DNA from 2 places in the Acetobacter tropicalis genome. Region 1 is predicted to be linked to the other one. Evidence: riboswitches for the same ligand, from Rfam matches in the RefSeq annotation. Region 1 holds a riboswitch; the other holds the start of a gene.
What was found. A riboswitch is a leader RNA that binds a small molecule or an ion and turns the genes downstream of it on or off. The one in region 1 is predicted to bind S-adenosylmethionine.
Positions count from the first base shown of each region.

Region 2: another riboswitch for S-adenosylmethionine. It lies ahead of metZ (O-succinylhomoserine sulfhydrylase); the one in region 1 lies ahead of QWU00_RS04990 (threonine aldolase family protein).

Region 1 covers NZ_JAUYUW010000001.1:1,098,748-1,113,650, forward strand. The annotation lists gene QWU00_RS04955 (LysE family translocator) at 1-585, opposite strand, end outside; gene QWU00_RS04960 (hypothetical protein) at 708-887, opposite strand; gene QWU00_RS04965 (hypothetical protein) at 1,380-1,682, shown strand; gene QWU00_RS04970 (FAD-dependent oxidoreductase) at 1,905-3,149, shown strand; gene QWU00_RS04975 (c-type cytochrome) at 3,149-3,679, shown strand; gene QWU00_RS04980 (Hint domain-containing protein) at 3,886-8,310, shown strand; gene QWU00_RS04985 (trimeric intracellular cation channel family protein) at 8,333-8,932, opposite strand; gene QWU00_RS04990 (threonine aldolase family protein) at 8,968-9,999, opposite strand; SAM-I-IV-variant riboswitch at 10,045-10,154, opposite strand; gene QWU00_RS04995 (hypothetical protein) at 10,365-10,763, opposite strand; gene QWU00_RS05000 (nicotinamidase) at 10,945-11,523, shown strand; gene QWU00_RS05005 (Hint domain-containing protein) at 11,626-13,371, opposite strand; gene QWU00_RS05010 (META domain-containing protein) at 13,727-14,602, shown strand; gene QWU00_RS05015 (TonB-dependent siderophore receptor) at 14,819-14,903, shown strand, end outside.
Region 2 covers NZ_JAUYUW010000001.1:643,617-658,519, forward strand. The annotation lists gene pip (prolyl aminopeptidase) at 1-495, opposite strand, end outside; gene QWU00_RS02875 (tyrosine recombinase XerC) at 492-1,526, opposite strand; gene QWU00_RS02880 (primosomal protein N') at 1,647-3,908, shown strand; gene QWU00_RS02885 (acyltransferase family protein) at 4,159-5,334, shown strand; gene QWU00_RS02890 (phospholipase D-like domain-containing protein) at 5,371-6,840, shown strand; gene yajC (preprotein translocase subunit YajC) at 6,965-7,330, opposite strand; gene QWU00_RS02900 (ATP-binding protein) at 7,501-8,373, shown strand; gene QWU00_RS02905 (DUF2721 domain-containing protein) at 8,418-8,912, shown strand; gene QWU00_RS02910 (aromatic ring-hydroxylating oxygenase subunit alpha) at 9,025-10,131, shown strand; gene mutT (8-oxo-dGTP diphosphatase MutT) at 10,124-11,110, shown strand; gene QWU00_RS02920 (nucleotidyltransferase domain-containing protein) at 11,170-11,625, opposite strand; SAM riboswitch at 11,768-11,847, shown strand; gene metZ (O-succinylhomoserine sulfhydrylase) at 11,961-13,163, shown strand; gene apaG (Co2+/Mg2+ efflux protein ApaG) at 13,339-13,812, shown strand; gene folE (GTP cyclohydrolase I FolE) at 13,854-14,468, shown strand; gene QWU00_RS02940 (POTRA domain-containing protein) at 14,775-14,903, opposite strand, start outside.

The sequences.
Region 1 (14,903 bases):
CAGTTCCAATGCCAGAAAAGTGAGGATCAGCACCAGAAACTGTGGTGCGCGTGCCTCATGCGGGGAAATGAACTGTGGGAAAAAAGCTGTTGCAAACAGCAACAGTTTTGGATTGCTAAGCCCCACAAAAAATCCATCACGCCACAGAACACGCATGGAGAGATGGGGGTTGGCCATGGCGGCGGAAAGTGTTTCTGCACCGCCATGAGAGCCCTGCTCGGCAGGCACCAGAGAGACGCCGGTATTTTCTGATACGCCGCTCCCCTCCTGCATGGTTGCTGGTGCATCTTGCGGCACGGCCCCTGCCCCACGCCATGCCTTGATGCCCAGATAAACAAGATACAAAGCGCCTGCCACACGCAGCACACCAAACAGATGGGGGGCGGCTGTCAGCGCGGCCCCCAGCCCGGCGGCGGAAAGGCCAAGCACCACCACCAGCGCGCTCAGGCAGCCGGCCATGGTCATAGTGCACCGCTTGATCCCGACCTGTGCGCTACGGTTGAGCACATGCAGCATGTTAGGCCCCGGAACGGCACAGAGAAAGAAAACGATACCGCTAAATACCCACCATACATGCCAGGACATGCGCTGCTCTTTCCTGTTTTTGCATATTGAAAGCGCATCGTATCGCACAGTCTGGAAAAATGCCATTTCCATGCGGCATATGGGAGAGAGGATGGCCCCCTTTTTCTGAGAGTAGTCTCTTTTTAGAACAGGGCGCGGTCAGGAATAGTGCCTTCATCGGGCGTAATATTGGAGACAATGCTGTTCAGAGAGAGCTTTCCGTCCGGGCCGGTCATATCTCCGCACTCGCAACCCGACAGGAGAGGAGCCACGGCAAGTATAAGCAGGGCGAGACAGAGCGTTTTTTTGTGTGTTCGGGTCATTTCTGTTCTCCCCTCAGGTTTTACAATATGCCCTACGGCGGCAACGCTTTCCCTGCGTGCAGGCCCGTTTGGTTGCGGCGTCTGCCAACAGCCTGGGGGTATCTTGAGGGCCTTTCTTGGAGTGTTTGAGCGGCCTGTATAAGGGAGTGCCTAAGTAAATCAATAGAATAAACGAAATTTTTTAATCATTACTTTATATGTATTTATAAATCCAATTTATGATGAGCATTAACTTCAGAACAAAAAACTTTTCTATTCGTTGAATTGCTCTGATGTCATAAGGCATACAGGCTCTGCCAGAACGGCTTTTATCGCCTGGAGAATAAGGAGTGTCTGGCTGCTTATACCGAAGACAGCATAGCCTATGATCTGCGTCTGGCAGACGATTGGCACGGTTTTCTCCCTCTTGCGGCAGAAGAAGAAACGTGTGCGCAAGGGTGGTCAGCTTTACAGAACAACGCCCTTCCCCCTTTCTTCCTGAACGTGAGACGGATGATGCCGCCAAGCAAAATAGCCCCCTTGCGGGATGATTTACGCCACAAGCCTCTGCCGGGCACAGCAGCCTTCATACAGGATCAGGCGGATCAGGATTGCCGGGATCTTGCGGCCATAAGTGGGCTTTTACGCAGGACCTCTGCCGGGATCACCCCTATTCTGCAACGGTTGACCTTCAGGACCCTGCCGCTGGCGGCGCTGGAGAGTTGCACCCTGCTGGATGCGCTGGCAGAAGAAATTGACCGTGACGATGTTACGACCGTGCAAGACCATGCCGAGGCGCTTTGCGCGGCACGGTAGACTGAACCGGGGCTGAACGGAAGAAGGAGCCTATCACGGGCGCGTGCTTGGCGCTTCGGAAATTCGTTGTTTTTCCGCAATTTTTTTCTTGATGAACAATTCTGGAATAATCCTGCTTTTTCGCTCTTGCGTTGTGCTCGGGATAAGGGAATTCTGAGCGGAACAGTGTGGCCGGAGCGGCTTCCGGTTTGTGCAACCTTTCGGATGTAAAGACCCCCTATCTTGAAACGAAGAGATCTGTTTGCGGGCTCACTGGCCCTTGGCGCACTGGCGGCGCGCTCTGCCTGGACCTCCATTCCGGCGGCGGCTCAGGCCCTGCACCGCACCGCCCCACCGGGTTCCGTACCGCACCTGACACCCATGCGGGTGCATGCGGACCAGATTGCGGATATCAAGGTCTGCCTGCGCCCCTTCCGCCCCATGGGCCCACGGCTGGATGTGGAAAAGATTGGCGATAAGACAGTCATCCACAATTACGGCCATGGCGGCAGTGGGTGGTCTCTGTCCTGGGGTTCGGCTGATATTGCTGTTGGCAAGGCTGCCGCCACGCTGGACAAGAAAATTGCCGTGATTGGCTGCGGGGTGATTGGCCTGACCTCCGCCCTGACAGCCCAGCGCGCCGGGATGGATGTGACCATCTATACCAAGGATCTGTTGCCGCACACGCGCTCCGTACGGGCGAACGGAAGCTGGACGCCGGATTCCCGCGTGGCGCTGACCAAACCGGCAGGGGACGCTTTTCCGGCCCTGTGGGAGCAGATGGCCCGTTATAGCTGGAAAACCTATCGGGATTATCTGGGCCTGCCGGGCAACCCGATTGATTTTCGGGATAATTACATCCTCTCGGACATTCCATTTGACCAGAAGCATTTCCCGCCGCCGCAGCCCGGTGCCGGGGATTACAGCACCACGGGCAAGCCGCAGCACACCTCCGAATTTGCGGATTATGGCGATCTGATCCGCGATATTATTCCCAACCCTGAGGAGATTGACCCGAAGGACAACCCTTTTCCCGTAGCGCATGCGCGCCGGGCGAACATGATGATGTTCAATTTTGGGGCCTATGGGCATCTGCTTTTGTCTGAATTCTATCAGGCTGGCGGGAAGATTGTGATCCGTGAGTTCCATAACCCCGGAGACCTGAAGAGCCTGCCTGAGAACGTGATTATCAACTGCCCCGGCTATGCGGCGCATGATTGGTGGCAGGACAAGACCCTTATTCCCGTGCGGGGGCAGACCACCTGGCTACCGCCGCAGGCTGATGCCCTGTATGGCGTGGAGTATAAAGGAGCGGCCCTGCTTTCCAAAACCGATGGGGTAATGGTGCAGGCGCTGGATTTCAGCCATACGCTTGGAGAAATGGTGGGCGTAGGCAACAGTTTTGAACATGCTGACCGCTCTGAGGCGGAAAAGGCGATCGGGATATTTGAGGATCTGTTCGCGCGCATGGGTAAGGAGCACGTCTGATGCGCATGATGGAAAAGATGCGCCCTGCCCTATTTGGGGTGTTGGGCCTTACCGCACTGGCAGCCGGGACCATGAACATGGGTTGCGCACAGGCTGCCCCGCATGGTGCGCGGGTTAAATCCAGCTCGTCCGCAGGTCTGCCTGCTGCCAGCTATACAGCCGAACAGGCGGACCGGGGGGCGGAAACCTACAAGGAAGCCTGCGCGGTCTGCCATGGCCCGGCGCTGGGTGGTGCGTTTGATGCGCCGCCACTGAAAGGCCGGTTTGTGGCCAACTGGTCTGACGGGCCACTGAGTGACCTGTTCACCTATATGTCCGGCGCGATGCCCCTGTCCTCCCCCGGTGCGCTCTCGGCTGAGGACAACGCGGATATTCTGGCGTTCCTGCTCCGTGAAAACGGTGTTGCTGCGGGCAAGACGGCCCTGCCCACCACCGCAGCGGCACTGGGCAAGGTGCGCTTCCCCAAGGTGGATGTGCAGAAGCAGCCGCCTCTGGCCCCGGAAACCACGCCTGGCACCGCGCCACGCTGAAAAACCGTAGCGACGGGAGGGGACACAAAAGAGGTCCTCTCCCCCTCGGTTCAGTATAACGATCTCAAGGGCCTAACGCCCATGCTGCGCAAAAAACGCATGGCAATGAGACTGTCATGCGTTTTTTTGACGACTATAGGTTACCAAATCTATACAAATAGTTCATTAATTCCAGATCATCTGATGTCGCCTGCTCTGGAATCCTCATGTCTGACAGCACTTCCTCCTCTCTCATTATTGCCTCTGCCCAGTCTTCTTCTGGTCTGATTATCAATGATGATCAGATTTTAACGGTTCAGGCAGGTGGCACTGCCATTGATACCCAGCTTGATCCTTCCCTGCGCCATACAGCAGATGATGAAGACACAGGCGGGGAAGAGGATGTTTACGGCAGCAGCCTGCGCACGCAGGTAAATGATGGAGATCAGGAGATTTATTCCGGCGGCGTGAGTATCAGCGCCACAGTCGGCAATGAAGGAACCGTATGGGTTGATGGAAGCGGCACGACGTCTGCACTGGTAATTTCCAGCGGAGGCTCAGCCGAGATCGGGAATGATGAGAGCGCTTTTGCCCCAACGGCCACAGCTTACGACACGACCGTTCTTTCCGGCGGCAACTTCTTCACCGACTACAATGCCATTGTAAACAACACGACCGTCAGGGGCGGCGGTTATATGGAACTTGCGGACAAAGGGGCCGTAGCATCCAGCGTTGTTGTACAGTCCGGCGGGGTGCTCCTTGTTGATTCAGGAAACACCGTACAGAACGCAACAGTTGAAAGCGGAGCCTTCTTTTTTGCCGAACCCGGTGCCTCGGCCAGCAATGTTACCGGCAGCAGCGCTGGGTATCTGGTCACCACCGATAATGACGTGATTGAGCAGATGGGCTTCATGTCAGGCAGTGCCCCCATTCAAACTGTTGATCTGTCTGATCTGCCCAACCCTGATGATGACATTCTTGAACTTCTGATTACGCCCGATACGGTCATCAACTCTTTAACCTTGACCAGCGCTACGGAGATCCAGAATTACGGGACGCTGTCGAGTATAAAATACACAGCGTCTGGCGAGGATCAGACGGAAGTTGATATTTTATCGGGCGGGCGCCTTGCCAGTGGCGTTCTGACAGCAGCAACCACAGACACCAGCCATAGTGCTTCTGACGTTCTGATGAACATTCACGTTGCCAGTGGTGGATCAGCCTCGTCTCTGGTGATTGAATCCGGCACGGTCCTCACGTTGGATGCTGGAGCATCCGGCACGCAGCTTTCTGCGGGAATGGGCGGAAAAATTGAAAACAGTGTTTTCTCATCCGGCACACAGATCGGGGTTGATGGCGGCATAACGAGCAGCAATGCCTTCTCCAACGGGACGACCGAGACAATATGGGGTGGCACCACCACCAATGACACCTTTCTCTCCGGGGCTAACCTTTATGTAGAGCAGCCCAGTGTTTTTACCTCTTCTGGTGCGGTTCCAACTATTGTTCGTCACGACACGTTCACAGATGCGGGGATGGAGTTGAACCGTTCCGTCTCTGGAGAAATAGACCATAATACGTTTATAGGCAGCCACGCTCTGGCCAATATAGACGATGACCCGAACGCCGTTATTTCCGCCAACACCTATTTGTCTGGAGCAAGCCTCTATCTTGGCGGCAGTGGGACCACCACCACCGGAGACATATTTGAAAACGGAGCACTAGAAGATCTGACATCTGGAGCAAGTGTCTCTTCGCAAACCTTTTCCAATGCATCCCTCGAAATGCAAAATGCCAGTGCCTCTGATCTGACGCTCGTGAACGCGTCTCTAGACGTTGGAGGTGGCAGCATCATCAAAAATACTGAAATTACCTCAGGCACCACATTGGGGCTTGGGGACGCTGATTTTGAAAATGTTACGATTGACGAAGGGGCTATCCTCACCCTCCCTATGGATGAAGCCCAGGTAAGCATAGAGGATGGTGTCCTTTACAGCACCAACTACGTTACCAATGCTGTAAGCCTTCTGAAAATCAAAGGACATGGTTCTTCTTTCAAACTGGAGACTTATGGGGATTCCGGCAACCAGCAATACATCCTTGAAGAAGGAACACCCTGTTACTGTCGTGGCACGCTTATTGAGACTGATGCCGGAGAGGTTGGGGTTGAAGCTCTGAAAATTGGAGATTTGGTCAAAACCCGTTTCAATGGGTACCAACCCATCCGCTGGATTGGGCGGCGCGCCTATTCCGGGCAGTTTGCTACGGGGAACCGAGATGTGCTGCCTGTGGTGTTCAAGGCTGGCGCATTGGGATGCGATGCGCACGGCCATGCGCTGCCCCGGCAGGATCTGGCTGTTTCTCCGCTGCATGCCATGTATCTGGATGAGGTTCTGGTGCCGGCAGTGCATCTGGTAAACGGAACATCCATTGTGCAGGCAGAGGCCATGGATGAAGTGGCCTATTTCCATATTGAACTGGAAAAGCACGACATCATTTTGGCAAATGGTGTGGAATCCGAGACCTTTGTAGATGATGGTTCGCGCGGGATGTTCCACAATGCGGCTGACTATGCCCGGCTTTATCCGGATGCTCTGCCAACCCCCGCCACATATTGCGCGCCCCGTGTGGAAGAAGGCCAGACGCTGGAGATCATTCGCCGCCGCCTGAACACACAGGAGACGCAGACTCCCCCTGCGACGGGACCTCTGGAAGGCTATCTGGACGTTGCCACCCGCACACATCTGCGCGGGTGGGCCCGTATGCCCAATAGCCGGACGCCGGTACGCCTGCGCATTCTGGATAACGGCAGAGTGCTGGGAGAAGCGGTGGCCGATCAGGCGCGTCCGGATGTAGGCGATAACTGCGGGTTCAGTTTTGATATTCCCGGAGGGTTAAGCCCCTTTGTGCGGCATGTGCTGGAAGTGCGCCGCACGGACGATAACGCTGCTATCGGGCACAGCCCCTGGATAATGGATATGGCCGCGCACAGCCCCGTGCATACCGTTATTCCCGTGCAGCCCAGCGGGCCGCTGAACGGGTTTGTGGACTGTGTCAGTCATGAAAACATCGCCGGGTGGGCTTATAATCCTGAAAAAACGGATGAACCTGTCGCGTTGCAGATTCTGGATAATGGCCAGCTTTTGACGACCCTTGTGGCAAATGGTCTGCGCCCGGATGTTAAACGGGCTGGGGCCTGCCCCACGGAGCGGTGCGGGTTCAACGTGCTTCTGCCTGCCAGTCTTTCCCCTTTCACGCAGCATGTGATTGAAATACGGCGGGAACAGGATGGCGCATTACTGGGCAAACCCCATGTGCTGCCTGCGGCCACTGCGTTTGACCACACAGTGGAAAAAGCGGTGGAAGAGGCTGTGGCCGCCGCCGCAGGGCAACCACAGCAGGACGATGTGCTCCACTTTCTACTGGCGCAGGCCGAGCGCCTGAAAAGCGCACGCGCCGCACACCAGAGCGGTATGGCAGCGCACCGTATTTCTGCAGCACGGCAACGGCGGGCGGCAACCCCTGCCCCCACTCGCCGCAAGCGTATGCTGGTTATTGATACGCGACTGCCTGACGCAGGACGGGATGCGGGCTCCTGCGCAGTACTCTCCCACATACGGGCCTGTGCTGCTCTGGGGTATGAGATCAGCTTTGTGGCCGCAGACCAGATGCTGGAAGGGACCAGCACTTTGAAAACGTTGCCACACGTGCAGGTTATGACCGCACCTTTCTATTCCTCTGTGGAAGATGTGCTACGCAGGCAGGCTGATAGCTTTGACGTTATTTATCTGCATCGGGTGGAAACCGCTGCACGCTATACTGGCTTGGTACGCCAATTCCAGAAACGGGGACGCGTCCTTTACAGTGTGGCCGATCTGCATTTTGTCAGGCTGGCACGGCAGGCACAGGTACAGTGCCGCCCGGAACTGCTGGCACAGGCCCGGCGTATGAAAGACACAGAATACAGCGCCATGCGGCAGGTGGACGCCGTGATCAGCCACTCACCGGAGGAAGCGGCGCTGCTGGCCGATATGCTGCCCCATATGCCTGTCCATGTGGTACCTTGGGCTGTAACTGCCCGCCCCCGTGTGCCAGCCTATGCGCGCCGGCAGGGAGTTATCTTTGTAGGCAATTATGGCCATGCCCCCAATATTGACGCAGCACGGTGGCTGGTAACCGAAATTATGCCCCATGTATGGGCTACAGCTCCTCATATCCGCTGCGTGTTGGCTGGTGCTGAAATGCCCGACACGATACGGGTTCTGGCGGGACGTAACGTGGACGTGGTGGGCCATGTACCGGATCTAACCCGCGTATTTGATGGCGCTCGCCTGAGTGTGGCGCCGCTGCGCTTTGGTGCTGGTATAAAAGGGAAGGTTCTGGACAGTCTGGCTTCGGGCCTACCCTGTGTCATGACGCCTGTAGCGGCAGAAGGTCTGTTCCTGCCTCAGACTTTGCAAAACCTGATCGGGCAGGATGCAAAAACGCTGGCTGCGCTTATTGTGGCTGCGCACGAGCAGGAGGCTTTCTACAAAACGGCCTCCAAGGCTGGGCGGCAGTTTGTGCGGGACCAGTTTTCCGAACAGGCGGTGCAAGACGCACTGCGTGCGGCCGTGAACCCGGCCGCCGCACGCTTGCAAAAAGTGATGTGAGCGGAGCTTACTGACCGGTTTTCTACCGCCGGTAAGTCGGCAGATTCAGGCCGTGGCGGATGGCCGCGCCACGCAGGAGGAAACCTGCGGCGAAGGAGATGCCTGTGGCGGCCACCATGGGCAGGCCGCAGGCGGTCAGCCCCACATAGCTGCCAGCGGAAAGAGCCGCCGCCGTTACGTATAGTTCGGGCCGAATGACGATAGAAGGCACATTGGCCAGGACATCGCGGAAGATGCCGCCCATGCAGGCGGTGACCACGCCCATAATGGCGGCAGGCACCCAAGGGATGCCGTAAGCCTGTGCCTTGGCTGCCCCATAAACGGCATAGGCGGCAAGGCCCATACCATCAAACCAGTCTATGGCGTGACGGGGCCAGAGGCGGGCTGGCGTGAACCACACCAGCATGGCCATGAGCAAACAGACCGCCAGTGGAGTGGAAGCGTGCATCCAGAAAACAGGTGCGCCTATCAGCAGGTCTCGCACCGTGCCACCACCCACGCCTGTAACCGCCGCAAAGAATGCGAAGGTGACGAGGTTCTGCCGGGCATGGGCTGCCTGCAATGCGCCGGAGATGGCAAACACGCCGGTAGCCACAATATCCAGGCGCGGCAGGGCCGACATGGAAAACGCCTGGATGGCGAGTAAATGCTCTGAGATCATACACTACAGGCAGCAAGATCAGCCGCCAGTTCATCCACACGGGCGGGGTCTGCATCCCACGCGAACATGAAACGCGCGCCGCCGCCAATAAAGGTATAGAAGCGCCAGCCGCGTTCCTGCAGGGCGATGAACACCTTTTCCGGCGCACGCAGGAAAACGGCATTGGACTGCACCGGAAACATCAGTTCCAGCCCCGGAACGTCACGCACGGCATGGGCCAGACGGAGCGCGCAGCTATTGCCATACGCACCATTACGCAGCCATGCTCCGCTTTCCAGCAGGCCAACCCACGGCGCAGACAGGAAGCGCATTTTGGAGGCCAGTTGCCCGGCCTGCTTGCAGCGGTAATCAAACCCTTCGGCCAAAGCATGGTCAAAGAACAGAATGGCCTCACCCACGGCCATGCCGTTCTTTGTGCCGCCAAAACACAGCACATCCACGCCTGCTTTCCATGTCATGTCGGCCGGGGTGCAACCAAGGGCGGCGCAGGCATTGGCGAAGCGGGAGCCATCCATGTGCAGGCGCAGGCCCAGTTCCCGGCAGGTGGCGGAAAGGGCGCTAATTTCCTCTATCGTGTAGAGTTCGCCCGTTTCCGTGGGCTGGGTAATGGTGACGGCGCGCGGCTTGGGGTAGTGGATATCTGTCCGGCAGGTGGCAAGCGTGCGCACATCCTGCGGGGTGAGTTTGGCGTTTTCCGTGCGGGCGACCAGCAGCTTGGAGCCGTTGGAGAAGAACTCCGGCGCGCCACATTCATCCGTTTCCACATGGGCGAAAGAAGAACAGATTACGCTGTTATAAGACTGACACAACGCGGCCAGCGCCAGCGAATTTGCAGCGGTGCCGTTGAAGGCGAAAAAGACCTCGCAATCTGTTTCAAACAGGGTGCGGAAGGCGTTGGCGGCGCGGGTTGTCCACTCATCCTCGCCATAGGCGGTGAGAGAGCCCTCGTTGGCCTGTTGCATGGCCTGCCACGCTTCCGGGCAGATTCCGGCGTAGTTGTCACTTGCAAATTGCTGGCTCACACTCATGGTCCTTTCTGACGTGCGGCTCCGGTAGCGAGGAGATGAGTGTGTGACTATGCCCGTTTTTGCCGGTCTGGCCACATCCCTTCACGTTTGTGAAGGCACCACCTTGCCGGGAGCAGGTTGGTGTCAGGCGACAGGCCTGACTCTTGATGTCTGGGCGGTGCAGTAGCAGAAGCGCGGGCGGCCCGCAACAGCCACTTTGCGGAGCGGAAGCCGGACTTGCATTCACGTTGCCACAGGCAGCATGGAGCCAGCCCCCATATGGCTGCAATCAGGCAGCGCCTCGCATCGCGGACCGGCCCTGCCACTGGCGGCAGGACTGATGGAAGGGGTGAGCCCTTCTTGCCCGTTTGCCTGAAACGCGCGCTCTAGACTGCGCCAGTAGCGTTCAGCAGAAGCTTGCACTTCACGAAGGACGTTTTATCCCGAAAGATGAACAGCAGATAGTAATCCAGCGAGCGGCTGCGGCGTTTGGAAGTATGCGCGTAGAAGGGGAACACATCAAACGGGCCTTCATACCCTTCTGGCACCGCACCGGCTGCGGCCTCGCTGGCCAGGAGGGTCTTGACGCGAAAGAGCGGGATATAGACGTGCGTTGCCCCGGCGTTCTTGCGAACATGCCACAGGTTTTTCCGGAATTTTCTTAACCTGTCAGGCAGGATGAAGATCATGTTTTCTTCAATGAAGCGTTCATCGGGGCTTTCCCGGCGCAGATACTGCATATCCTCGGGCATGTCACAGAAGAAATTGTAGCCCTGAATCTTCATGGTCCTGCGTGTGTCTTTCCTGCTCTGGTATGTTGTGTGTTCCATAAACACCACAGGGGGCAAAACAGCAACATAAGCCCGAACATGGCCGCGTTTCCGCCCGGCCCTGCGTGATCTTTCCCTTGGGGCCAAGGGCGGGTAGCCTGCGGAGGTGTCACAGCATTAACCAAGGAACCGAACCATGCGTGCAGGCCCGCAGGACGCGCTGATTATTGTTGATCTGCAAAACGATTTTCTGCCCTCCGGCCGCTTGCCCGTAGCCAATGGAGACCGGATTATTCCAGTAGTGAACCGGCTGGCCGCCCTGCCCTTTCAGGCCGTGGTGGCCACGCAGGACTGGCACCCGCAGGATCATTGCTCCTTCCCGGCCCAGAACGGACCGTGGCCGGTGCATTGTGTGCAGGGCACGGAGGGCGCGGAACTGGCTGCCCTGCTGCGGCCAGAGCCCCTTACGGCGATATTCCGCAAAGGCATGGCGCAGGATGTGGACAGCTATTCCGCCTTTGCCGACAACGCTGGCCAGAACCCCACGGGCCTGAAAGGGTTTTTACAGGAACGCAGCATAACCCGCATTTTTGTGTGCGGACTAGCATACGATGTGTGTGTAAGCCACACGGCACGGGACGGCATGGCGTTGGGGTTTGAAACCTGCGTGGTGGCCGATGCCTGCGCCAGCGCCGTAACGCCACCGGATGACGTGACAGCCAAGCTGCGCGCCGAAGGCGTACAGGTGGTGCGGGCCGAGATGCTGATGGGGTGAGGCTGGAGCGAAGCCAGAAAAAAGCCCTCAGGACACAGGTTCCTGAGGGCTTTTTTGTCACTTTCTCCCCCCGTGATGAGGGAAGAAACGATCTTTGACAGTTCAGGCCTGAAGAGCAGACTGACCTTCGATTTTCTGTTCAGAGAAATAGGGGCCAGCAGCCACAATCTGGATGCTCAGCATGCCCATTCCGTTAACAGCCTTGCCCAGCGGCAGTTCTGCGTTGCCATTGGTCCAGCGGTAGTCAGCACCTTCCAGAGGATACCAACCGGAAAGGTTTTCCGTGTCCGTGTGTGCTGTCACGTTGTGGGTGACATCCGCATTCACAACGCTCACTTCCCCGACCAGCACGCCAAGGTGACGACGATCATCCACAAACGGGCCGATCACATCGCTGGGGCGGTTGGAGCGGGACACCAGACGCACGCTGTTCACACCGGTAGGCAGCATGAAGGAAACGCGGCCTGCCTTTTCACGCACGGAGCGGATGATTGCGCCCGTGTTGGTGATCAAGTGCAGATCATGATCCGTGGTCATTGTGTAGGTCTGGGTTTCTTCCCGACGACCTTCAATGGAAGATGCACGCTGGGCGAGAGCTGCAAAAATGGGTTCTACAGCATCACGGCTGACGGCCAGCGGGGCTGCGGCATCTTCTGCCCAGCTTTTGGCACGGCCCAGAGACACAACATTTCCGTTGGAAACGAAAGCAGCACGGTTGCCGGTGTCCAGGTAGCTTTCAGTCAGCATCCCATCAACCGTCAGCACAGAATGCTCGGCCGTTTCAACGTGGTAATAGTCATAATCCGTGATGGAGCGATCATAGAAAATGGACGAACCATTGACCAGCATACGGGCCGGAACCATCTTGCCATCAATGAACAGGCAATGTTCCGCCGTGATCAGCATGTCTTTGTAGGGAACACCTTCAGCGAACGCGTTCTTGAGAATACGGACTGGATAGCCAGCCATATCGTCAGGCATGTCCGCCTTGATCTTGGCGTGTGCAACCCCCGTCCAGACCACTTCACGCGTGACATTCTGCCCATTGACCAGAGCAACAACATGGTCACCGCTACGCAGGTTTTCTACCGCAACATCGCCTTCTGGGGTGCGAACCATGCTGCCAGCAAGGAAGCAGATGTTGGAGTAGTCTACTGCCGTCAGGATGGTGTTTCCGTTGGCATCCGTGTAAACGGTAAAGCCTTCTACACCGTTAGCCAGAACCGGCTGGAAACGGCCTGTGGCCTGAAGTTCCGTACCATTCTGCGTCAGGGTGTAAACGCCATCATCCGTTTCACTGATGCCGTTACTTGTAACACCATCAATAATGATTGTATCACCCACTTTGATGCCTGTAATTTTGGACAGGATAGAAAGAGACACACCAGAAGCGACTTCAATAGTGCCGCCTTCCGTGCCGAAGGATATACCTGTGGTGGTTGTTCCTACGCCATTTAAAATCAAGTGACCGCCATTATTGACAACGACAGATGCTCCAGCCGCCATATTTAGCGGACCAAGAGTAACAACACCACCGTCCTCAACATTAATAGAAGATCCACCACTTAAATTGACGTTACTCGTAAAAGTAATAGTACCACTTACATTAACGTTAGTGCCATAACCTTGAGCAGCAGATCCAATATTCCATACATTGGAACTCTGACCTCCAATAGCTAGGGTAACACCAGAGTCAATGTTTACATTCGCCCCGTAGGTACCTCCAGATATTTGGTAGTTATTATAAGTGCTATCAATTTCGATTGTACCATCTGTGGCACTAAGAGTTACTGGATCTACAAAAGGAGTATCTGAATTATAAAGAGTGACGGTCGGTACGTAGGCCATTGTTTAATTTCCTAGATTCGAGATCAGGCTATAGCCCTGCTACAGGGTGGACAGAATTTGCCTAACATCTTTTGTTTCTAAAAAGCAAACCGATTCTGTTAACTATATCCTAAAAAAAAATTAACCAGTTCCCTCTTGTTAAACGACCCAACATCAACAGCTTATGGTCGTCCCTTAATAGAAATGCTTAATCAAACCTCATCTCTTGTTAGATCAGAAGACGACATGCAGGCCCTGTTCCTTGGAACGGGGCCTGTTTTCATTTGGAGGGTTGGGCAGAAAACTCTTCCTTAACAGCGGGCGGGTTCTGCGGCACACTTGTTTGATGGAACAGACACGAGACAGGACTGAGATCATGCGGGCTTTCAGGCTTTCTTCTGGCAGACAGGGCGTGGTGCGGCGAGGGGCTGGTGGCGCGAAGGAGCGCGGCGTACGCTCCATCAGAGTCATGGGGGTGGCGGGGGCTGCTTTGTGTGCATCCGGGTTCCTGGTGGGGTGCGCCACGCAGGAGGCAAAGCCGGTGGCGTCATCCCACGCGGCGGGTGCCGTATATCAGGCCTCTGGCAATGAGCCGTTCTGGCATCTGACGCTGGCGCAGAATACGCTTACGCTGCAACAGCCGGGCAGCCCGGAACTGGTGCGGGCGGTGACGCATGCACACACGGACTCTGGCGAACGGATTTATGAAGCCCAGGATCTGAAAGCGGTGATGACACCGGGCACCTGCACGGACAGCATGAGCAACCAGCGCTTTACGGAGAAGGTGCGCGTAACGCTACAGGGCCGCACATTGCAGGGCTGTGGCGGGGATTCACAAGGTCCGGCCAGCCTGAATGACACACGCTGGGTTGTCACAACCCTGAACGGCAAGCCTCTTGCCGCCAGCAATCATGCCCCTACCGAAGCAGACCGCACAACGGACCAGCCGAACCATGACCATGAGCCGCCGTTGGTAGCCCCTACGCTGGACGTGAATGCAACGGGCAAGGTTTCCGGTTCTGATGGGTGCAACCGCTATGTTGGTGGCCTGACATTCGGCCCCAAAGGCCGGGTGGAAGCCTCAAAAGCAGGCGGGATCAGCACCATGATGGCATGTATGGGCCCGGGCGGTGCACTCTCCCGCAGCTTCAATGACCTCAAACAGGCTGTGACCCGCTGGCATGTGGATGGCACGACGCTGGTACTGGAAACTGCTGATAACCGCACCATTCGCCTGCGGCAGGTGTTCTGAAACACTTACCTTTTTCTGAAATGTTGAACAGGGGTTTTGCCGAGGCCCCTGTTCTTTCTGGTTGAGAGAGTCCCCTCCATAAAGTTATTGCGAATCAGTTGCAGTATTAACCTTATCTCACTACGGTGCCGCCCGCACACAAGACGCTGTTTTGAAAGCCCCTGCACCCACCAGCAGAGCGGGGGGTTCAGCAGCCTCTCACGAATGAGGATAAGAATGCGCGCGGTTCTGCTGGTTTCCACGTTGATGATTGTGCCCTTTGCTGCTGGAATGCCTGCCCGTGCGCAGGACGGTATGGAAA
Region 2 (14,903 bases), 460 kb from region 1:
GTCTGCCCATTTGTCTGGAAAAATCCAGGATGCACCTTCCTGATAATACCAGAGCAGCTCCGCCCGGCGGAGCGTGAAAATGCCCCGCAACATCAGGGCCTGAACACGGTCCGGATGCGTCTGTGCATAGGCCAGCGCCAGAGTGGACCCCCACGAGCCACCAAAAACAGCCCATTTCTCCACACCACACTGTTCACGCAAGCGTTCAATATCCGCCACCAGATGCCACGTGGTGTTGTTCTCCAAACACGCATGCGGGCGGGACCGCCCACAGCCACGCTGGTCAAACAGCACAATGCGATACAGGGAAGGATCAAACAGCCGCCGTTGAGCCGCATTGCAGCCGCCCCCCGGCCCCCCATGCAGGAAAACCACCGGAACGCCATCCGGGTTACCACATTCCTCCCAGTAAATCTGGTGGCCCTCACCTGTATCCAGATAGCCATGTTTGTAGGGATCAATCTCTGACCACGGGGCGCGGTAGGCGGGTGTCATGAGGTGTGGGGTCCTTCTTTTTCCAAAACTGGTTCGGAGCGCGGTGCAGAAGCCGTTGCAGAGCGCGTTTCACCCTGAACGCCGGAACCGGCCCGAGGGTGAGCACGGCTCCAGACATCCAGCAATCGCGCCTCATCAGCCAATGTATAGCGCTGTGTGGTGGAAAGGCTGGCATGGCCGAGCAATTCCTGAATCACACGCAGATCCGCCCCGCCTTCCATCAAATGCGTGGCGAAGGAATGGCGGAGCGCATGGGGCGTAACATGGTCTGGCAGGCCAGCCAGCCCACGCCATTCCCGCATGGCCTTCTGCGCCACGCCGGGTTGCAGCCGCCCCCCGCGCACGCCGGGGAAAAGCGGCTCCCCCGCCAAAGGAGACGGATGATGTTTCAGCCAATGCTCCAGCGCCTGCTGCACCTGCGGCAACACAGGCACCAGCCGTTCCTTGTTACCCTTCCCCTTGATGCGCAACACGCCGCTGGATGTCATCACACCCAGATCACCCACATTCAGGTTCAGCGCTTCTGAAATACGCAACCCACACCCATACAGCAGCAGGAAGAGTGCCCCATCCCGTTGCTGCGCCATATCCGTATGGGCAAGAGCCGCAATATCTTCCGGCACGGCTTTGGCATCCTGCACACTCAGGGGCCGAGGCAACGGCTTTTTGGTGCGCGGCGTGGCCAGCAAACCAACTGCCGGGTTTTCCACCCCATGCCGCCGCGCCAGATAGCGAAAGAAAGACCTTACAGCCGAAACCCGGCGCGAGCGTGTGCGCGCCGCGCGGTCTGGCGTGCTCTTGCGCACCGTGGCACTGGCGGCCTTTGCCTGTTCATGCGCAAGCCAGGCCCGCATATCCCGCAGGCTTATTTTGGCCAGCCCCGCCATATCAGGCAGGCCGTTCAGGTGCTCGGCCATGAACCCCAAAAAACGGGCCAGATCAGCCCGATAGGCTTCAACAGTCAGCGGTGAAGCGCGCCTTTCCGTGGTCATCCACGCCAGAAAAGTCTGGACGGCCTCTTCCGCAGTCATGCTTCCTCCTTACGCCTCTGAACGGTCTGGCCGCACCTGAAACAACGCCTTACTTGGTCAGAGTTTTTCTTCTCACGCAAGCACTGTTCTTTGGCCGCACAGCCGCTTAAACAGGAACACATGGTGCCAGCTTCCTTCTCCTCCCTTCTGCCTGAGCCGGACAGCCCGACCACCCCGGCGCGGCAGCGGCAAAGGGTGTCTGTTCTGCTGCCCATGCCGTTTCCCGGCCCCTTTGATTACGCCGCCCCGGCCGAGATGGCGCTGAAACCGGGAGACATTGTGGGGGTGCCGCTGGGCCGCAGGCGCGAGACAGGCGTGGTGTGGGAATCAGTCCCCGCCCTACCCGCAGATTTTGCCCCCCCGCCACAACGCACGGTAGAAGCGGCGCGCCTGCGCCCGGTGGCTGAACTGCTGGACCTGCCGCCTCTTTCTGCTGAACTCCGGCATTTTATTGACTGGGTAGCGGCCTATACGCTCTCACCCCCCGGCATGGTGCTGGCCATGACCTTGCGGCTGCATATGCGGGGCGTGCCCACCCCAAGCACTGGCTGGCTGGCCGCCTCCCCTTTGCCAGAAACTCTGCGCATAACCCCCGCCCGGCAAAAAGTGCTGACCCTGCTGCAGGACGGCACGGCCCGCACCACCACGGATATTGCAAATGCTGCCGCCGTGGGGCCGGGCGTGGTGAAGGGGCTGGCCGATGCTGGAGCCCTGAAAGCCGTCAAACTTGGCCCGGAACGCCCGTTTGATGCGCCGGACCCGCACCACAAACCACCCGTGCTGGAAGGGGAGCAGGCAACCGCAACCGCCGCCCTGCGCCAGACCGTGCAGGAAGGCGGCTTCTCCGTCACGTTGCTGGAAGGGGTAACGGGTTCCGGCAAGACGGAAATCTATCTGGAAGCCATTGCCGCCTGCCTTGAACAGGGCAAACAGGCACTGGTGCTTCTGCCTGAAATTGCGCTTTCCGCCCAATGGATGCAGCGCTTTACCCGCCGTTTTGGCACCCAGCCCGCCATCTGGCATTCTGAAATTGGGCAGCGCGCCCGGCGGCTGACATGGCACGCAGCAGCGGATGGCAGCGCCACGGTGGTGGTTGGCGCACGCTCCGCCCTCTTTCTGCCGTTTGAAAAACTCGGCCTGATTATTGTGGATGAAGAACACGAATCCCTCTTCAAACAGGAAGAAGGGGTGATCTACAACGCGCGGGATATGGCCGTGGTACGCGCGCGGCTTTCCGGTTTTCCCATCATGCTGGTGTCTGCCACCCCCAGCCTTGAAACGCTGGCCAATGTGGAAGCTGGCCGGTACCGCCACCTTGTTCTGCCCTCACGCCATGGGGGAGCATCGCTGCCGGAAACCCGGATTCTGGACATGCGGGACCACCCGCCACCACGCGGGCTGTTTCTCTCCCCCGCCCTGACAGAAGAAATGACCGCCACCTTTGAGCGGCAGGAACAGGCCATGCTGTTCCTCAATCGCCGGGGGTATGCGCCGCTCACCCTCTGCCGCGCCTGCGGGCACCGTATGGAATGCCCCCATTGCACCGCATGGCTGGTGGAACACCGGGCCAAAAAACTGCTCTCCTGCCATTATTGCGATCACACCGAGCCCATGCCCCCCACCTGCCCCACCTGTGGGGCGGAGAACAGTCTGACCGCCATTGGCCCCGGCATTGAACGCATTACGGAAGAAGCCAGAAATCTGTTTCCCGATGCCCGTATTCTGGTGATGGCGAGCGATACGCTCGGCGGCCCTGCCGCTACGGCGGAAGCTGTCGCCAAAATCTCCCGTCGGGAGGTTGATCTTGTTATCGGCACGCAGATTGTCGCCAAGGGCTGGCATTTTCCACATCTGACTCTGGTTGGCATTGTGGATGCTGATCTTGGCCTTGGAGGCGGAGATTTACGCGCTGGCGAGCGCACCATCCAGCTTCTGCATCAGGTGGCAGGTCGAGCAGGGCGCGCCAGCACACCGGGGCGCGTGCTGTTGCAAAGTTACACGCCGGAACACCCGGTCATGCAGGCGCTTCTGTCTGGGGATTTTGATGCCTTCATGGCGCAGGAAGCCGCTCAACGCCGCCCCGGCTTCTGGCCGCCTTATGGTCGGCTGGCGGCCCTGATCATCAGCGCGGAAGATGCCAGGGAAGCCGATGCAACGGCCGCCGAACTTGGCCGTAAAGCGCCGTATGGAGAGGGCATACAAGTGCTTGGCCCCGCCCCTGCCCCCATTGCCGTTCTACGCAACCGCCACCGCCGCCGTATTCTGCTACGTACTGTCCGCAGCATTGCGGTGCAGCCCATCCTCCGCCGCTGGCTGAGCATGGTCAAACCCGGCAAAGGCGTGCGTGTGGACGTGGATATTGACCCGGTCTCCTTCCTGTAATGAGCCAGGAAAGCCGAAATAACCAGAAACCTATTACACTATTACTGCAATAATACGCACGTGCTCTCCCTTTCTTCCTGAACAGCCTGTGTTTATTGTCAGAAATGTGGGTCCACACCAAAACAGTCAGACGCTGTTTTGTGAAAGAAAGAACGTGTCCACTATTTTGAATGCCGCACGATCAGTCATTTTATAAACATAATTTTCTCTTCAATAGAGCCGCGAGCCTGTTTGAAAAGCCAGCATCACCATGCCCCAGAATACGGTCAGACCGACAGAAAGAAACGCAGGAATTGACCTTTTGCGTGGCCTTTCAATTTTGATTGTGGTTTGCCACCACCTCAGTATTCGTATTCCCCTTGAGCAAACGCTGGCCTCTTCTTGTCTGCCGCCCCCTGTCCTCAGGCTGTTCGCCTACGGGGGAGGCAATGCCGTTACCATGTTTTTTGTTATCTCAGGTTTTCTGATAACCACCCGAAGTTACCAGACGTTTGGTGGCCTGAAAGACATGAAGGCCTTCCCTTTTCTGGCCCACCGCGCAGCCCGTATTCTGCCTTGCCTGTTTGCTCTTCTGCTCATTTTATCCGTTCTCTCGCAGATCGGTCCGCAATGGTTTCATTTCACAGATGCCGGTCAAACCCTTGGCGGGGCTATCCTGTCCGTGTTGACCTGCACTTTCAACTGGTATGAAGGCCAAACCACCTGGGCTCCTCCCAACTGGGATGTTCTGTGGTCTCTCTCCATCGAAGAAACATTTTATCTCGGTTTTCCGGCGCTCTGCCTGCTTCCTTCCATGCCGCGTCTTTTCCTGTTGGTCGCTCTGGTTCTACTTGGCCCGCTTGATCAAGCAGCTCTGCCGCACAGCAACCCTGTATGGCGCAGCAAGGCTTATCTACCGGGCTTTGGCGCCATTGCAACCGGTGTGCTGAGCGCCATGCTGTGTAGAAAACTCTCTTTCTCTCCCGTTGCAGGATGGACCGTCACACTTGCCGGAGCCTGCTTTGCTCTCCTTGAACTCTGCGCAGGGCCCGCTTTGTGGGAGATCGTTGGAAGCTGGTATGTGGTATTTCTCACTGGTGGGGTGGCGCTGATGTTGATCGGATTGACACATGTAGCGCGCAGCGGACACAGCACGGCCCCTCGCTGGGGAACAGGCTGCCTGCAAAGTTTTGGCCGCCTCAGCTACGAAATCTATCTGACCCATATGTTTGTTGTCATGCCGGCCGTTACCCTGTTTACGGCGGCAGGAGGCACAGCGGAGGGGCTGGGCCTGGCGCTCTACCCGGCCGTGGTAGGGGCCTCATGGGGATTAGGGGCGGTTGTTGCGCGGTTCTGGTCTCGTCCAGCAGCCCGATGGCTGGACCAGCGCTGGAAAAACAGCTTACAAGCCATACCGCGTAAACCACCACGCGTCTCACCGCCCTGAACAGGCACACCCCTAACGGCAGGACACCACCGGCATATGAGGGACAGGCAGCTTTTGCAGCCCGGAAAAACATGCTGGCGTGTTGAGGATGCCGACCGTTTTTCCGTTATTATTGATGCTGCTGATTATTTTGTGGCAGCCCGTCGCGCCATGCTGGAGGCCCGGCACAGTATTCTGCTGCTGGGCTGGGATTTTGACCCGCGCATAAAATTTGGCGAGCCCGAAAAAGGAGAGCCCGCCACGCTGGGTGCGTTCATTCTCTGGCTTGCAGAAAGAACCCCCACGCTGCAAATCCGGCTGCTCCGTTGGGATACGGGCGCACTCAAGTCCCTGCTATGCTGGCGCTCACTGCGCACCCTTGCCCGCTGGGCCATGCACCCCCGCATTACCTTGCGGCTGGATGGAAAACACCCGTTCTCGGGCTCGCAGCATCACAAAATTGTCGCCATTGACGACCAGCTTGCGTTCTGTGGCGGAATAGACATGACCGTAGGGCGATGGGATACCCGCGCACATCGGGATCATGACCCCCGACGCAAAAGCCCGGATGGCGCAGCGCTGAAACCCTGGCACGACGCCACCAGCATGTTTGATGGAAAAGCAGCCCGCGCCATTGGAGATCTGGCCCGTGACCGCTGGAAGACCGTAACAGGCGACTGTCTGCCCCTGCCCGCCAGCCGACATACATGCTGGCCCGAGGGGTTTACCCCCGCCTTTGAGGCCGTAAGGCTGGGCATAGCCCGCACCATTCCCAAAATGGAAGACACAGCCCCCTGCCATGAAATTGAAGGGGCCTATCTGAGCCTCATCGCCCGTGCACAGCGATTCATTTATGCTGAGAGCCAGTATTTTGCGTCCCGAAAGGTGGCGCATGCCATTGCAAAACGCCTGACGGAAAAAGACGGGCCGGAAATAGTCGTCATCAATCCACTTTCAGCCGAAGGCTGGCTGGAGCCTGTGGCCATGGATACCGCCCGCGCCAGACTGGTTGAGGCGTTGCAACGGCTGGACACGCATGGCCGCTTCCGCCTCTACCATCCGGTAACGGAGGGAGGCGCGCCCATTTACGTTCATGCCAAGGTAACTGTGGTTGATAGCGATATCCTGCGGGTTGGTTCCTCAAATTTCAACAACCGTTCCCTGCGGCTGGATACCGAATGCGATGTCCTTCTCTGCACGGATGAAGGGGACAACGCATCATCTGGCCCAAAAATTGCAGCACTGCGGAATGATCTGCTGGCCGAGCATCTGGGCGTCACCCCTGCTCAAGTGGCAGACCTGCTGGAGCAGACAGGCTCCCTGATTGAAACTATTGAGCGGCTGCGCTCCCCCGGCCGCACGCTGACCCCTTACCATGTGCCCGCTCTGTCAGGCATTGAGGAATGGCTGGCTGACAATGAAATTCTGGACCCACATGGGCCAGACGAGATTTTTGAGATGCCGGGCCGCAATAGCCTATTCAAAGGATGGGCCGCCCTGCGGAGGAAGTGCCGCCCGCGCGGCTGATTCCCCGGCGGCACGCTCGCCGGTGTCGCACTCTCGCAGCCCCAAGGGGGACAAAGGGGAAAGCCAGACAAAAAAAGCGGGACCATGCCCGCTTTTTTCGTACCGAGGCTATGAGGCCTTGGGCTTATTTTTTAGGCTGCGCAGCATCATTGGCCGGCTTGGCCGTGCTGGTCAGGACCGTGGTAATGGTGTCCCGCAGTACCATGACGCGCACGTTAGGCGCAATTTCAACTTCCACCTCGGCAGCGTCTTCACGGCTTTTCTGCACAACGCCCACTACGCCACCGGCTGTAACAATACGATCACCACGGCGCAGGGTTTTCAGCTCATTCCGCAGTTGCTTCTGCCGCTGCTGCTGCGGGCGAATCAGCAGAAAATACATGATGGCGAACACCGCCACAAACGGCAGAAAGGACATAATGCTGGACATGCCGCCGCCCCCTCCGGCCGTTTGCGCGTAAGCTGTGGAAATAAAGAAATCAGACATTATGGCGGGCCTTCCAGAAGGCTGGTTGCATCAACAGAGTGGCTGACCATAATTTTCGCTGCTCGCGCGTCAAGCGTCTGTGTGCGGAATGGCGCTTTCTTCAACGCTCATGTTGGCTTAGGTTTCCGGCCAAAGACCCCGTTGTAAGCTGTAAGGACCCCAGACTGATGGATATGACCACACCCCAGCTTTCTGTTCTGGAACGTATTGCCTCAGCGCTTGAACGCCTCTCCCCCCCGCCCCCCAGCCTTGAGGGCGTGAACAAGGCTGATGCGTTTGTGTGGCATCCGGAAGGGGGAAAGCTGCTGCCAGTGGCCCATGTGGCGCATGTGCCCGTCACCCTGCTGCAGGGCGTGGACTCCCAACGCCAGACGCTGCTGGACAATACCGAGCACTTTGCGCGTGGTCTGCCCGCCAACAACGCCATGCTGTGGGGGTCTCGCGGGATGGGCAAATCCTCACTGGTCAAGGGCGCACATGCACTGGTCAACAGTGTGGACGGCAAACCGTGCGAACCCGGCAAGGGCCGCGTGGCACTGATTGAAATTCAGCGGGAAGATCTGGCCACCCTGCCGGAGCTTCTGGCCATGCTGCGTGAAAGCTCCCGCCGGTTTATCCTGTTCTGTGATGATCTGTCCTTTGAAAAGGAAGACCGTGACTACAAAGCCCTGAAATCCGTGCTGGATGGTGGTATTGCGGGCCGCCCGGAGAATGTCCTGTTCTACGCTACCTCCAACCGCCGCCACCTGATGCCGCGTGACATGATCGAGAATGAACGCGCAACTGCCATCAACCCCTCAGAAGCCACGGAGGAGAAAGTCTCGCTCTCTGACAGGTTCGGGTTGTGGCTGGGCTTTCACGCCTGCCCGCAGGATGTGTTCCTTGACATGGTGCGCACCTATGCGAGAGAACGCGCCCTTCCCATCAGTGATGAGGATCTTGCGGCTCAGGCCAATATGTGGGCCATTACCCGCGGTGGGCGCTCCGGCCGGGTGGCGTTTCAGTTCATTGAGGATCTGACAGCCCAACTGGCGGAAGGCCGCTAGCTCCTTCTCATACTGCCTGCCCATAGTACCAAGGAACCTGCTTTATGGCCCTCCCCGTTTTTGGAGGTATTGCTGCTGAACCTGTTGATAGCGTAGCCCACATTATCCAGATTGCCCTGACACCTGTGTTCATGCTGTCGGGCATCGGAACGTTGCTGAACCTGTTCAATACGCGGCTGGCGCGCGTGTCAGACCACATAGAACAGGCCAACGCCCTGCTGACGGATGATAATGATGACATGGTCCGCAACAGGATCCTTGAGCGGCATCTGGTGCGCCTGCACCGCCGCACCCTGATGCTGGATGCCGCCATTCTGGCCGGTGGCCTTGGGGGAGCAGCCTCCTGCGGGGCGGCGTTTGTCCTGTTCATGGGCAGCGTGCGGGACTCTTCCGTGGCCAACTGGCTGGTGTTCCTGTTCGGCGCGGCGCTGGCCTGTACGGTGGGCGCGCTGGGCCTGTTTCTGGGGGACAGCCTGATTTCCTGGCACGGTCTGAAGCGTGAAGGCCCGCTGCCCCGCCCCACGCCAAAAACAGCCTAACGACGCGCTATTGCTTCCACGCCTTGCCTCTTTGTGTGATATGAGGTTGCATGCGTCGCGATACGGCAGCATCAGAGTGACGCAGCCCTGGTATTCATTTGATTGAGGCGAGATGGACCACACCGTTCAGACCGATACCCCAGCCCAAACCGAAACGCACGGCGCGGATCCCCTTAAAACGGACCTTCGGCGCATCCGGTCCAATCCGGATTTCTGGTATCCTGTTGCGTGGTCGAAGGAACTGAAGCCTGGCAAGACCATTGGCACACGGTATGCGGGCACGCCTATTGCCCTGGTCCGCCCGGATGAAGGGCCGATTTTCGCACTTGAAGATCGTTGCGCTCATCGTCAGGTACCCCTCAGCAAAGGCAAAGTAAACGGACAGTCCGTGCAATGCTGTTACCATGGCTGGGCCTATGGCCGTTCAGGCCGCTGCATTGATGTGCCTTATCTGGGCAAGGGCAAATTGCCCAACGGCGTGCGTACCTTCCCCTGCCGGGAACAGGACGGCCTGATCTTCATCTTCCCCGGTGATCCGGAAAAAGCAGACACGGTTCCGCTCGCTCCGCGTCTGGCCCGTGTGGGAGACGCTGGCTACAAGACCCGCTCCTTCGGGCGAGAAGTGAAATGCCACTACAGTTTCATGCATGAAAACCTGATGGATATGAACCACCAGTTCATGCACATGAAGCAGATGGGCCAGATGCGCCCGCGCTTTCTGGGCCAGAAACGCGAAGCCGGTCTGGTGGAAGCGCGTTATTCCTTTGCCCGCACAAGCGGCAAGCAGCCTTTGGGTGAAGCGCTGATTTTTGGCGAGCGGCGGGATTCTTCCGAGAAGTTCCAGCACCGCGATGTCATGACCATCCGCACGGAATATCCGTATCAGACCCTGCGCATCCAGACGGGCGATGAAGACCCGGTGATGGACCTGTGGATTGTCTATACCCCGCAGGATGCCGAGGAACTGACGAACCGCACGTTTGGTCTGCTCTCCGTCAAGCGGCCCAAAATGCCGGGTGTTCTGGAACTGGCATGGCCGTTCCTTGTCGCCTTCACGGAACGGATTTTTGCCGAAGACCGTGAAATTGTGGAACTGGAACAGAACGCATGGCGCGAACTGGGCGGAGACCACAATGTGGAGGTCTTCCCTGTCATCAACGCCCTGCGGGGGCTGCTGGCAGAATGTGGGGTTCCACCCGCACCCGCCAAAAATGCATGATATCGTCTCGTTGATGCTTGAGGCGCCGCCCTACCGGCTGCGCCCCCTTCTGCCAGATGATGCCACTGCCCTCCACCGCCTGGTCAATGACTGGGAGGTGGTGCGCATGCTCAGCCGCCTGCCCTTTCCCTACCCGCGTGAACTGGCGGATGACTGGATTGCCTCCACCCTTGACCAGCACCGGGCACGGGAAGGCTACCATTTTGCCATTCTGGACGCGCAGGACCGTTTTCTGGGCTGCGTGGGGCTGCGCATTGAAACCCTGCCACAGGTAGGGCGCGTTGGCGTACTGGGTTACTGGGTTGGCCGCCCCTACTGGGGGGCTGGCGTTGCCTCCAAGGCCGCAGGCCGCGTGGCGCGCTGGGCCTTTGCCAATCTGGATATCACCCGCCTGCGCGCCACTGTTGCGGAAGATAACGTGGCCTCCGCCCGCGTGCTTGCCACCGTTGGGTTCAAGCCCATTGGCACGGACAAACAGATGTTTGTGGCGCGGGGCAAGGACTACCCTGTGCAGATTTTTGAAATGACACGCGCAGACATGGATCACACCACCCACCCGAACCCGGAGCCTGCCACAGTGCGACGGCTTGTTCTGGTTTCCGCTGCGGCGCTGATTGACAAGGAAGGCCGCATTCTGCTGGCCCGCCGCCCGGAAGGGAAAAGCATGGCCGGGCTGTGGGAATTCCCCGGTGGAAAAGTGGAAGCCGGAGAAACCCCGGAAGCCGCGCTGATCCGTGAACTGGAAGAGGAACTTGGGCTGGACGTTTCACGCGCCTGCCTGGCTCCTTTCACCTTTGCCTCACACAGCTACCGTGCCTTTAATCTGCTGATGCCGCTTTATCTGTGCCGCAGATGGAGTGGCACCCCTACACCGCGTGAGGGACAGGCGCTGGCGTGGGTTGCTCCAAAAGATCTCGGTCAGTATCAGATGCCCGAAGCTGATCTGCCGTTTATTCCGCTTCTTCAGGAACTGCTGTAGCTTTTTCCGTATCCGCCAATCAGGCGGCGCAGAGTGGGTGAGAGAACATCTCTCTCTCCTCAGCTCTGCCGCACGGCGCGGAGAAGTTTTTCCAGCAAGGCTGCCGGGTCATACAGGATGCGGCAGCCGTCAGACACAACCCGATAGGTGCCCCCGTCCAGTGGAGTTGTGTCTGCCCATGAGGGCAAACCGAAGCTCAGTTCGACTTCATCCCCTTTTGCCGCAAACCAGACCCTGCGGGACCAGACCGCACCGTGACCTTCATCCTGTATCTGCTGCGGTAGGCCCATCTCTGCTGGCCATGCAACATCCCGCACCCACGCGCCATTTTCACGATAACCTTCCGGCGCGGTGGTCAGGATCATGATGTCCATATCAGACTCAGCACGTGCCGCGCCTCTGGCATAGGAGCCGACAAGAGCCACGCCCTGAACGGTGGGCTGTGTCAAAGCCCACGAGACCAGAGCCTGACATACGGCGGGCGCATCCATCTGCTTTCTCCTTGAAACGCTCATGCCATCCTCTTTTGCGGAGGCGGCTTGTAAAGGTTTTTATCAAGCCTCCCTCTCGGCACAACGCTGGTGCCGCTCTATTCCACTCTTGACGAAACACAGAGCAGTTCGCATAACCATTTCTGTCTGGTGCTTTTATTTTCCCGCGCTGGGCCCTCGTGATTTGTACGGCCGGCTTGCGGCGAGGTAAAACAGACGCGCTAAAGAGGCTTTGGGCAGGCGTGTCCTGTCCCATGGTTTCCACGGTCAGATGAGCAAGTATGACTGAAGCGGAAACACCTCATTGTCCGTGCTTCTCTTCAGGCCATCATGAGCAGGAAAGAACCGGATACCTCATTATGAGTGAAAACAAGACCCCTTCCACCTGGCGCCCCGCAACCCGCCTGCTGCACGCAGGCCTGGAACGCACGGAATTTGGTGAAACCAGTGAAGCCGTGTTCCTGACCTCCGGCTTTGTGTATGACAATGCCGAGCAGGCCGCCAAAACCTTTACGGGTGAGGTGGAGCACTATCAGTACAGCCGCTTTGCCAATCCCACCGTTACCGCGCTGGAACGCCGCCTGGCCGACCTTGAAGGCGCGGAAGCCTGTGTAGCCACCTCCACCGGCATGGGCGCGGTTTCCTCCGCTCTGCTCTCTCACGTCAAGGCTGGTGAACGGGTTGTGGCCTCCCGCGCGCTGTTTGGCTCCTGCCATTGGATTGTGGCCAACCTGCTGCCCCGTTACGGCGTGGAAACCGTGTTTGTTGATGGGGCAGACCTGAACGCATGGGCAGAAGCCCTTTCCAAACCCACCGCTGCCGTGCTGCTGGAAAGCCCATCCAACCCCATGCTGGATGTGCTGGACATCCGCGCCATTGCAGATCTGGCCCACAAGGCAGGCGCGCTGGTTGTGGTAGACAACGTATTTGCCTCCCCCATTTACCAGAAGCCGTTGGAACTGGGGGCTGATGTGGTTGTGTATTCCTGTACCAAGCACATTGATGGGCAAGGTCGCGTTCTGGGCGGTGCCGTGCTGGGCCCCAAGGAGTGGATTACCGAAACACTTCAGCCCTTCACCCGCAATACCGGCAACGCGCTATCTCCCTTCAATGCGTGGGTCATGCTCAAAGGGCTAGAAACGCTCTCTCTGCGTGTGGATGCCATGACGCGCAATGCTGCCGCCGTGGCTGATTATCTGGCGCAGGCACCGGGTATTGTCAGCGTGCGGTATCCGGGCCGCAAGGATCACCCGCAATATGAACTGGCCCAGCGCCAGATGTCTGGCGGCGGCAGCCTGGTGGCGTTTGAAGTGGCAGGCGGGCAGGAAGGCGCATTTGCGTTCATGAACGCGCTGCAACTCATCGCCATTTCCAACAATCTGGGGGATGCGCGTTCTCTGGTGACGCATCCGGCCACCACCACCCACATGAAGATCGGGCCGGAAGAACGGGCACGGCTTGGCATTTCCGATGGCGCCATCCGCTTCTCCGTCGGGCTGGAAGACAGTGCAGACCTGATTGAAGATCTGGCCCGTGGCGTAGCGGCCCTGCCCCGCAGCTAAACAGACCGAGCTTACTCGCCCTTTCTGCCGCGCCGTGGCAGAAAGGGCACAGGCGGCTTCCCTGCTGCGCGTGTTCATGATAGGGGCAAAGCACAGTTGCAGCCTGTTTTGGCACTGCCTTCCTCTTTTTTGTGCACAAGACACGCCATTCCACGCATCAGGAGCAGGAGAACCCATGTCCGACTGGTCGGCTTCACCGCCCATGTCCCATGATCCGGAAGACGCCTTGAACGAACTCTTCTCTTCAGTTCCGGCCTACGAGGCCGTAACCGAGGATGTGCGCGTCTGTGTGCAAGTGTTCTGGCTACCCGACCAGTCTGAACCTGATGAGCACATGTATTGCTGGGTGTATCGCATTCGCATTGAAAATGCAGGCTCCGCCACTGTGCAACTCACAGAACGCACCTGGCACATCACGGATGCCTCCGGCCGCACAGAATATGTGCATGGAGAAGGCGTGGTGGGTGAACAGCCCGTCATCCGTCCGCAGAACGGGTTTGATTATACCTCTGGTGTGTCCCTCACCACGGCCGGCGGATTCATGCGTGGGTCTTACCACATGCGCGACCTCAATTCAGGCCGCCGGTTTGAAATCGCCATTCCGGCCTTCAGTCTGGATAGCCCGTTTCAGATCCGGCAGATCCATTAGACCCACCCCTTCATTCCACAAGACATATGCTGGAGCTTGGCATGAGCAGCGACTCTCTGCCCGAAAACGATAACCGTCCGTCACGCACGGAAGCCGAACAGGCCGTTCGCACCCTGCTGCGCTGGGCCGGGGATGACCCCACCCGTGAAGGGCTGCATGATACCCCGTCCCGCGTGGTGCGTGCGTATGAAGAATTCTTTGAAGGGTATGAAACAGACCCTCGTTCCCTGCTGGAACGCACGTTTTCAGAAGTGGAAGGGTATGACGAGATTGTCCTGCTGCGGGACATCCGGTTTGAAAGCCACTGCGAACATCATCTGGCCCCCATTATCGGCCGTGCTCACGTAGCCTATCTGCCGCGTAGCCGCGTTGTGGGCATTTCCAAACTGGCCCGTGTGGTGGATGCCTTCGCCCGCCGCCTGCAAATTCAGGAACGGCTGACCGCCCAGATTGCCAACACCATCAACGATGTGCTGGAACCTCATGGCGTTGCGGTTATCATTGAATCCAGCCACGAATGCATGACCACGCGCGGCGTGCATCGCCCCGGTGTGTCCATGGTTACCAGCAGCATGTTGGGCGTGTTCCGCACCAATTCTGACACGCGGCGCGAACTGATGGCCATGCTCAATCGTCCCAGCGCCTGCGAATACTGAGAAACGACTGAAAGGCCTGCCTGATCTGTCTGGCAGGCCTTTTCTTCCTTAAGGCAGGGGCTTTTTAAGCCCAAAAAGGGCCACATCGGCCCCTCGCCTGTTTTTTCCCGAGACAAGTTCCACGGTCAAAGTAGCCCGTCTCCTCTTTTCCAAGGGACGCCGCCGCCTTGGCACCAGTTTGCGTTTTCTTGAAACGCCGTTGCCCTGTCAGAAGGAAATCCTTCCTCACGCCTGCCATAACCTGTTTAGACAAACGTGTGGAACACCGGGCCGGGCAGGTATATCTGCCTCAGCCAGCCCTCCTGATCAGTCGGGAGCTTTTTCGGTCACGTGATAGGTAATGGCCACGCGATCATCATGATGCGGGTAGCGCACTTCCGGCACAATCGTCACACCGATATTCTTCTTCACATACAGGGCCTGCACGGCTTTTTC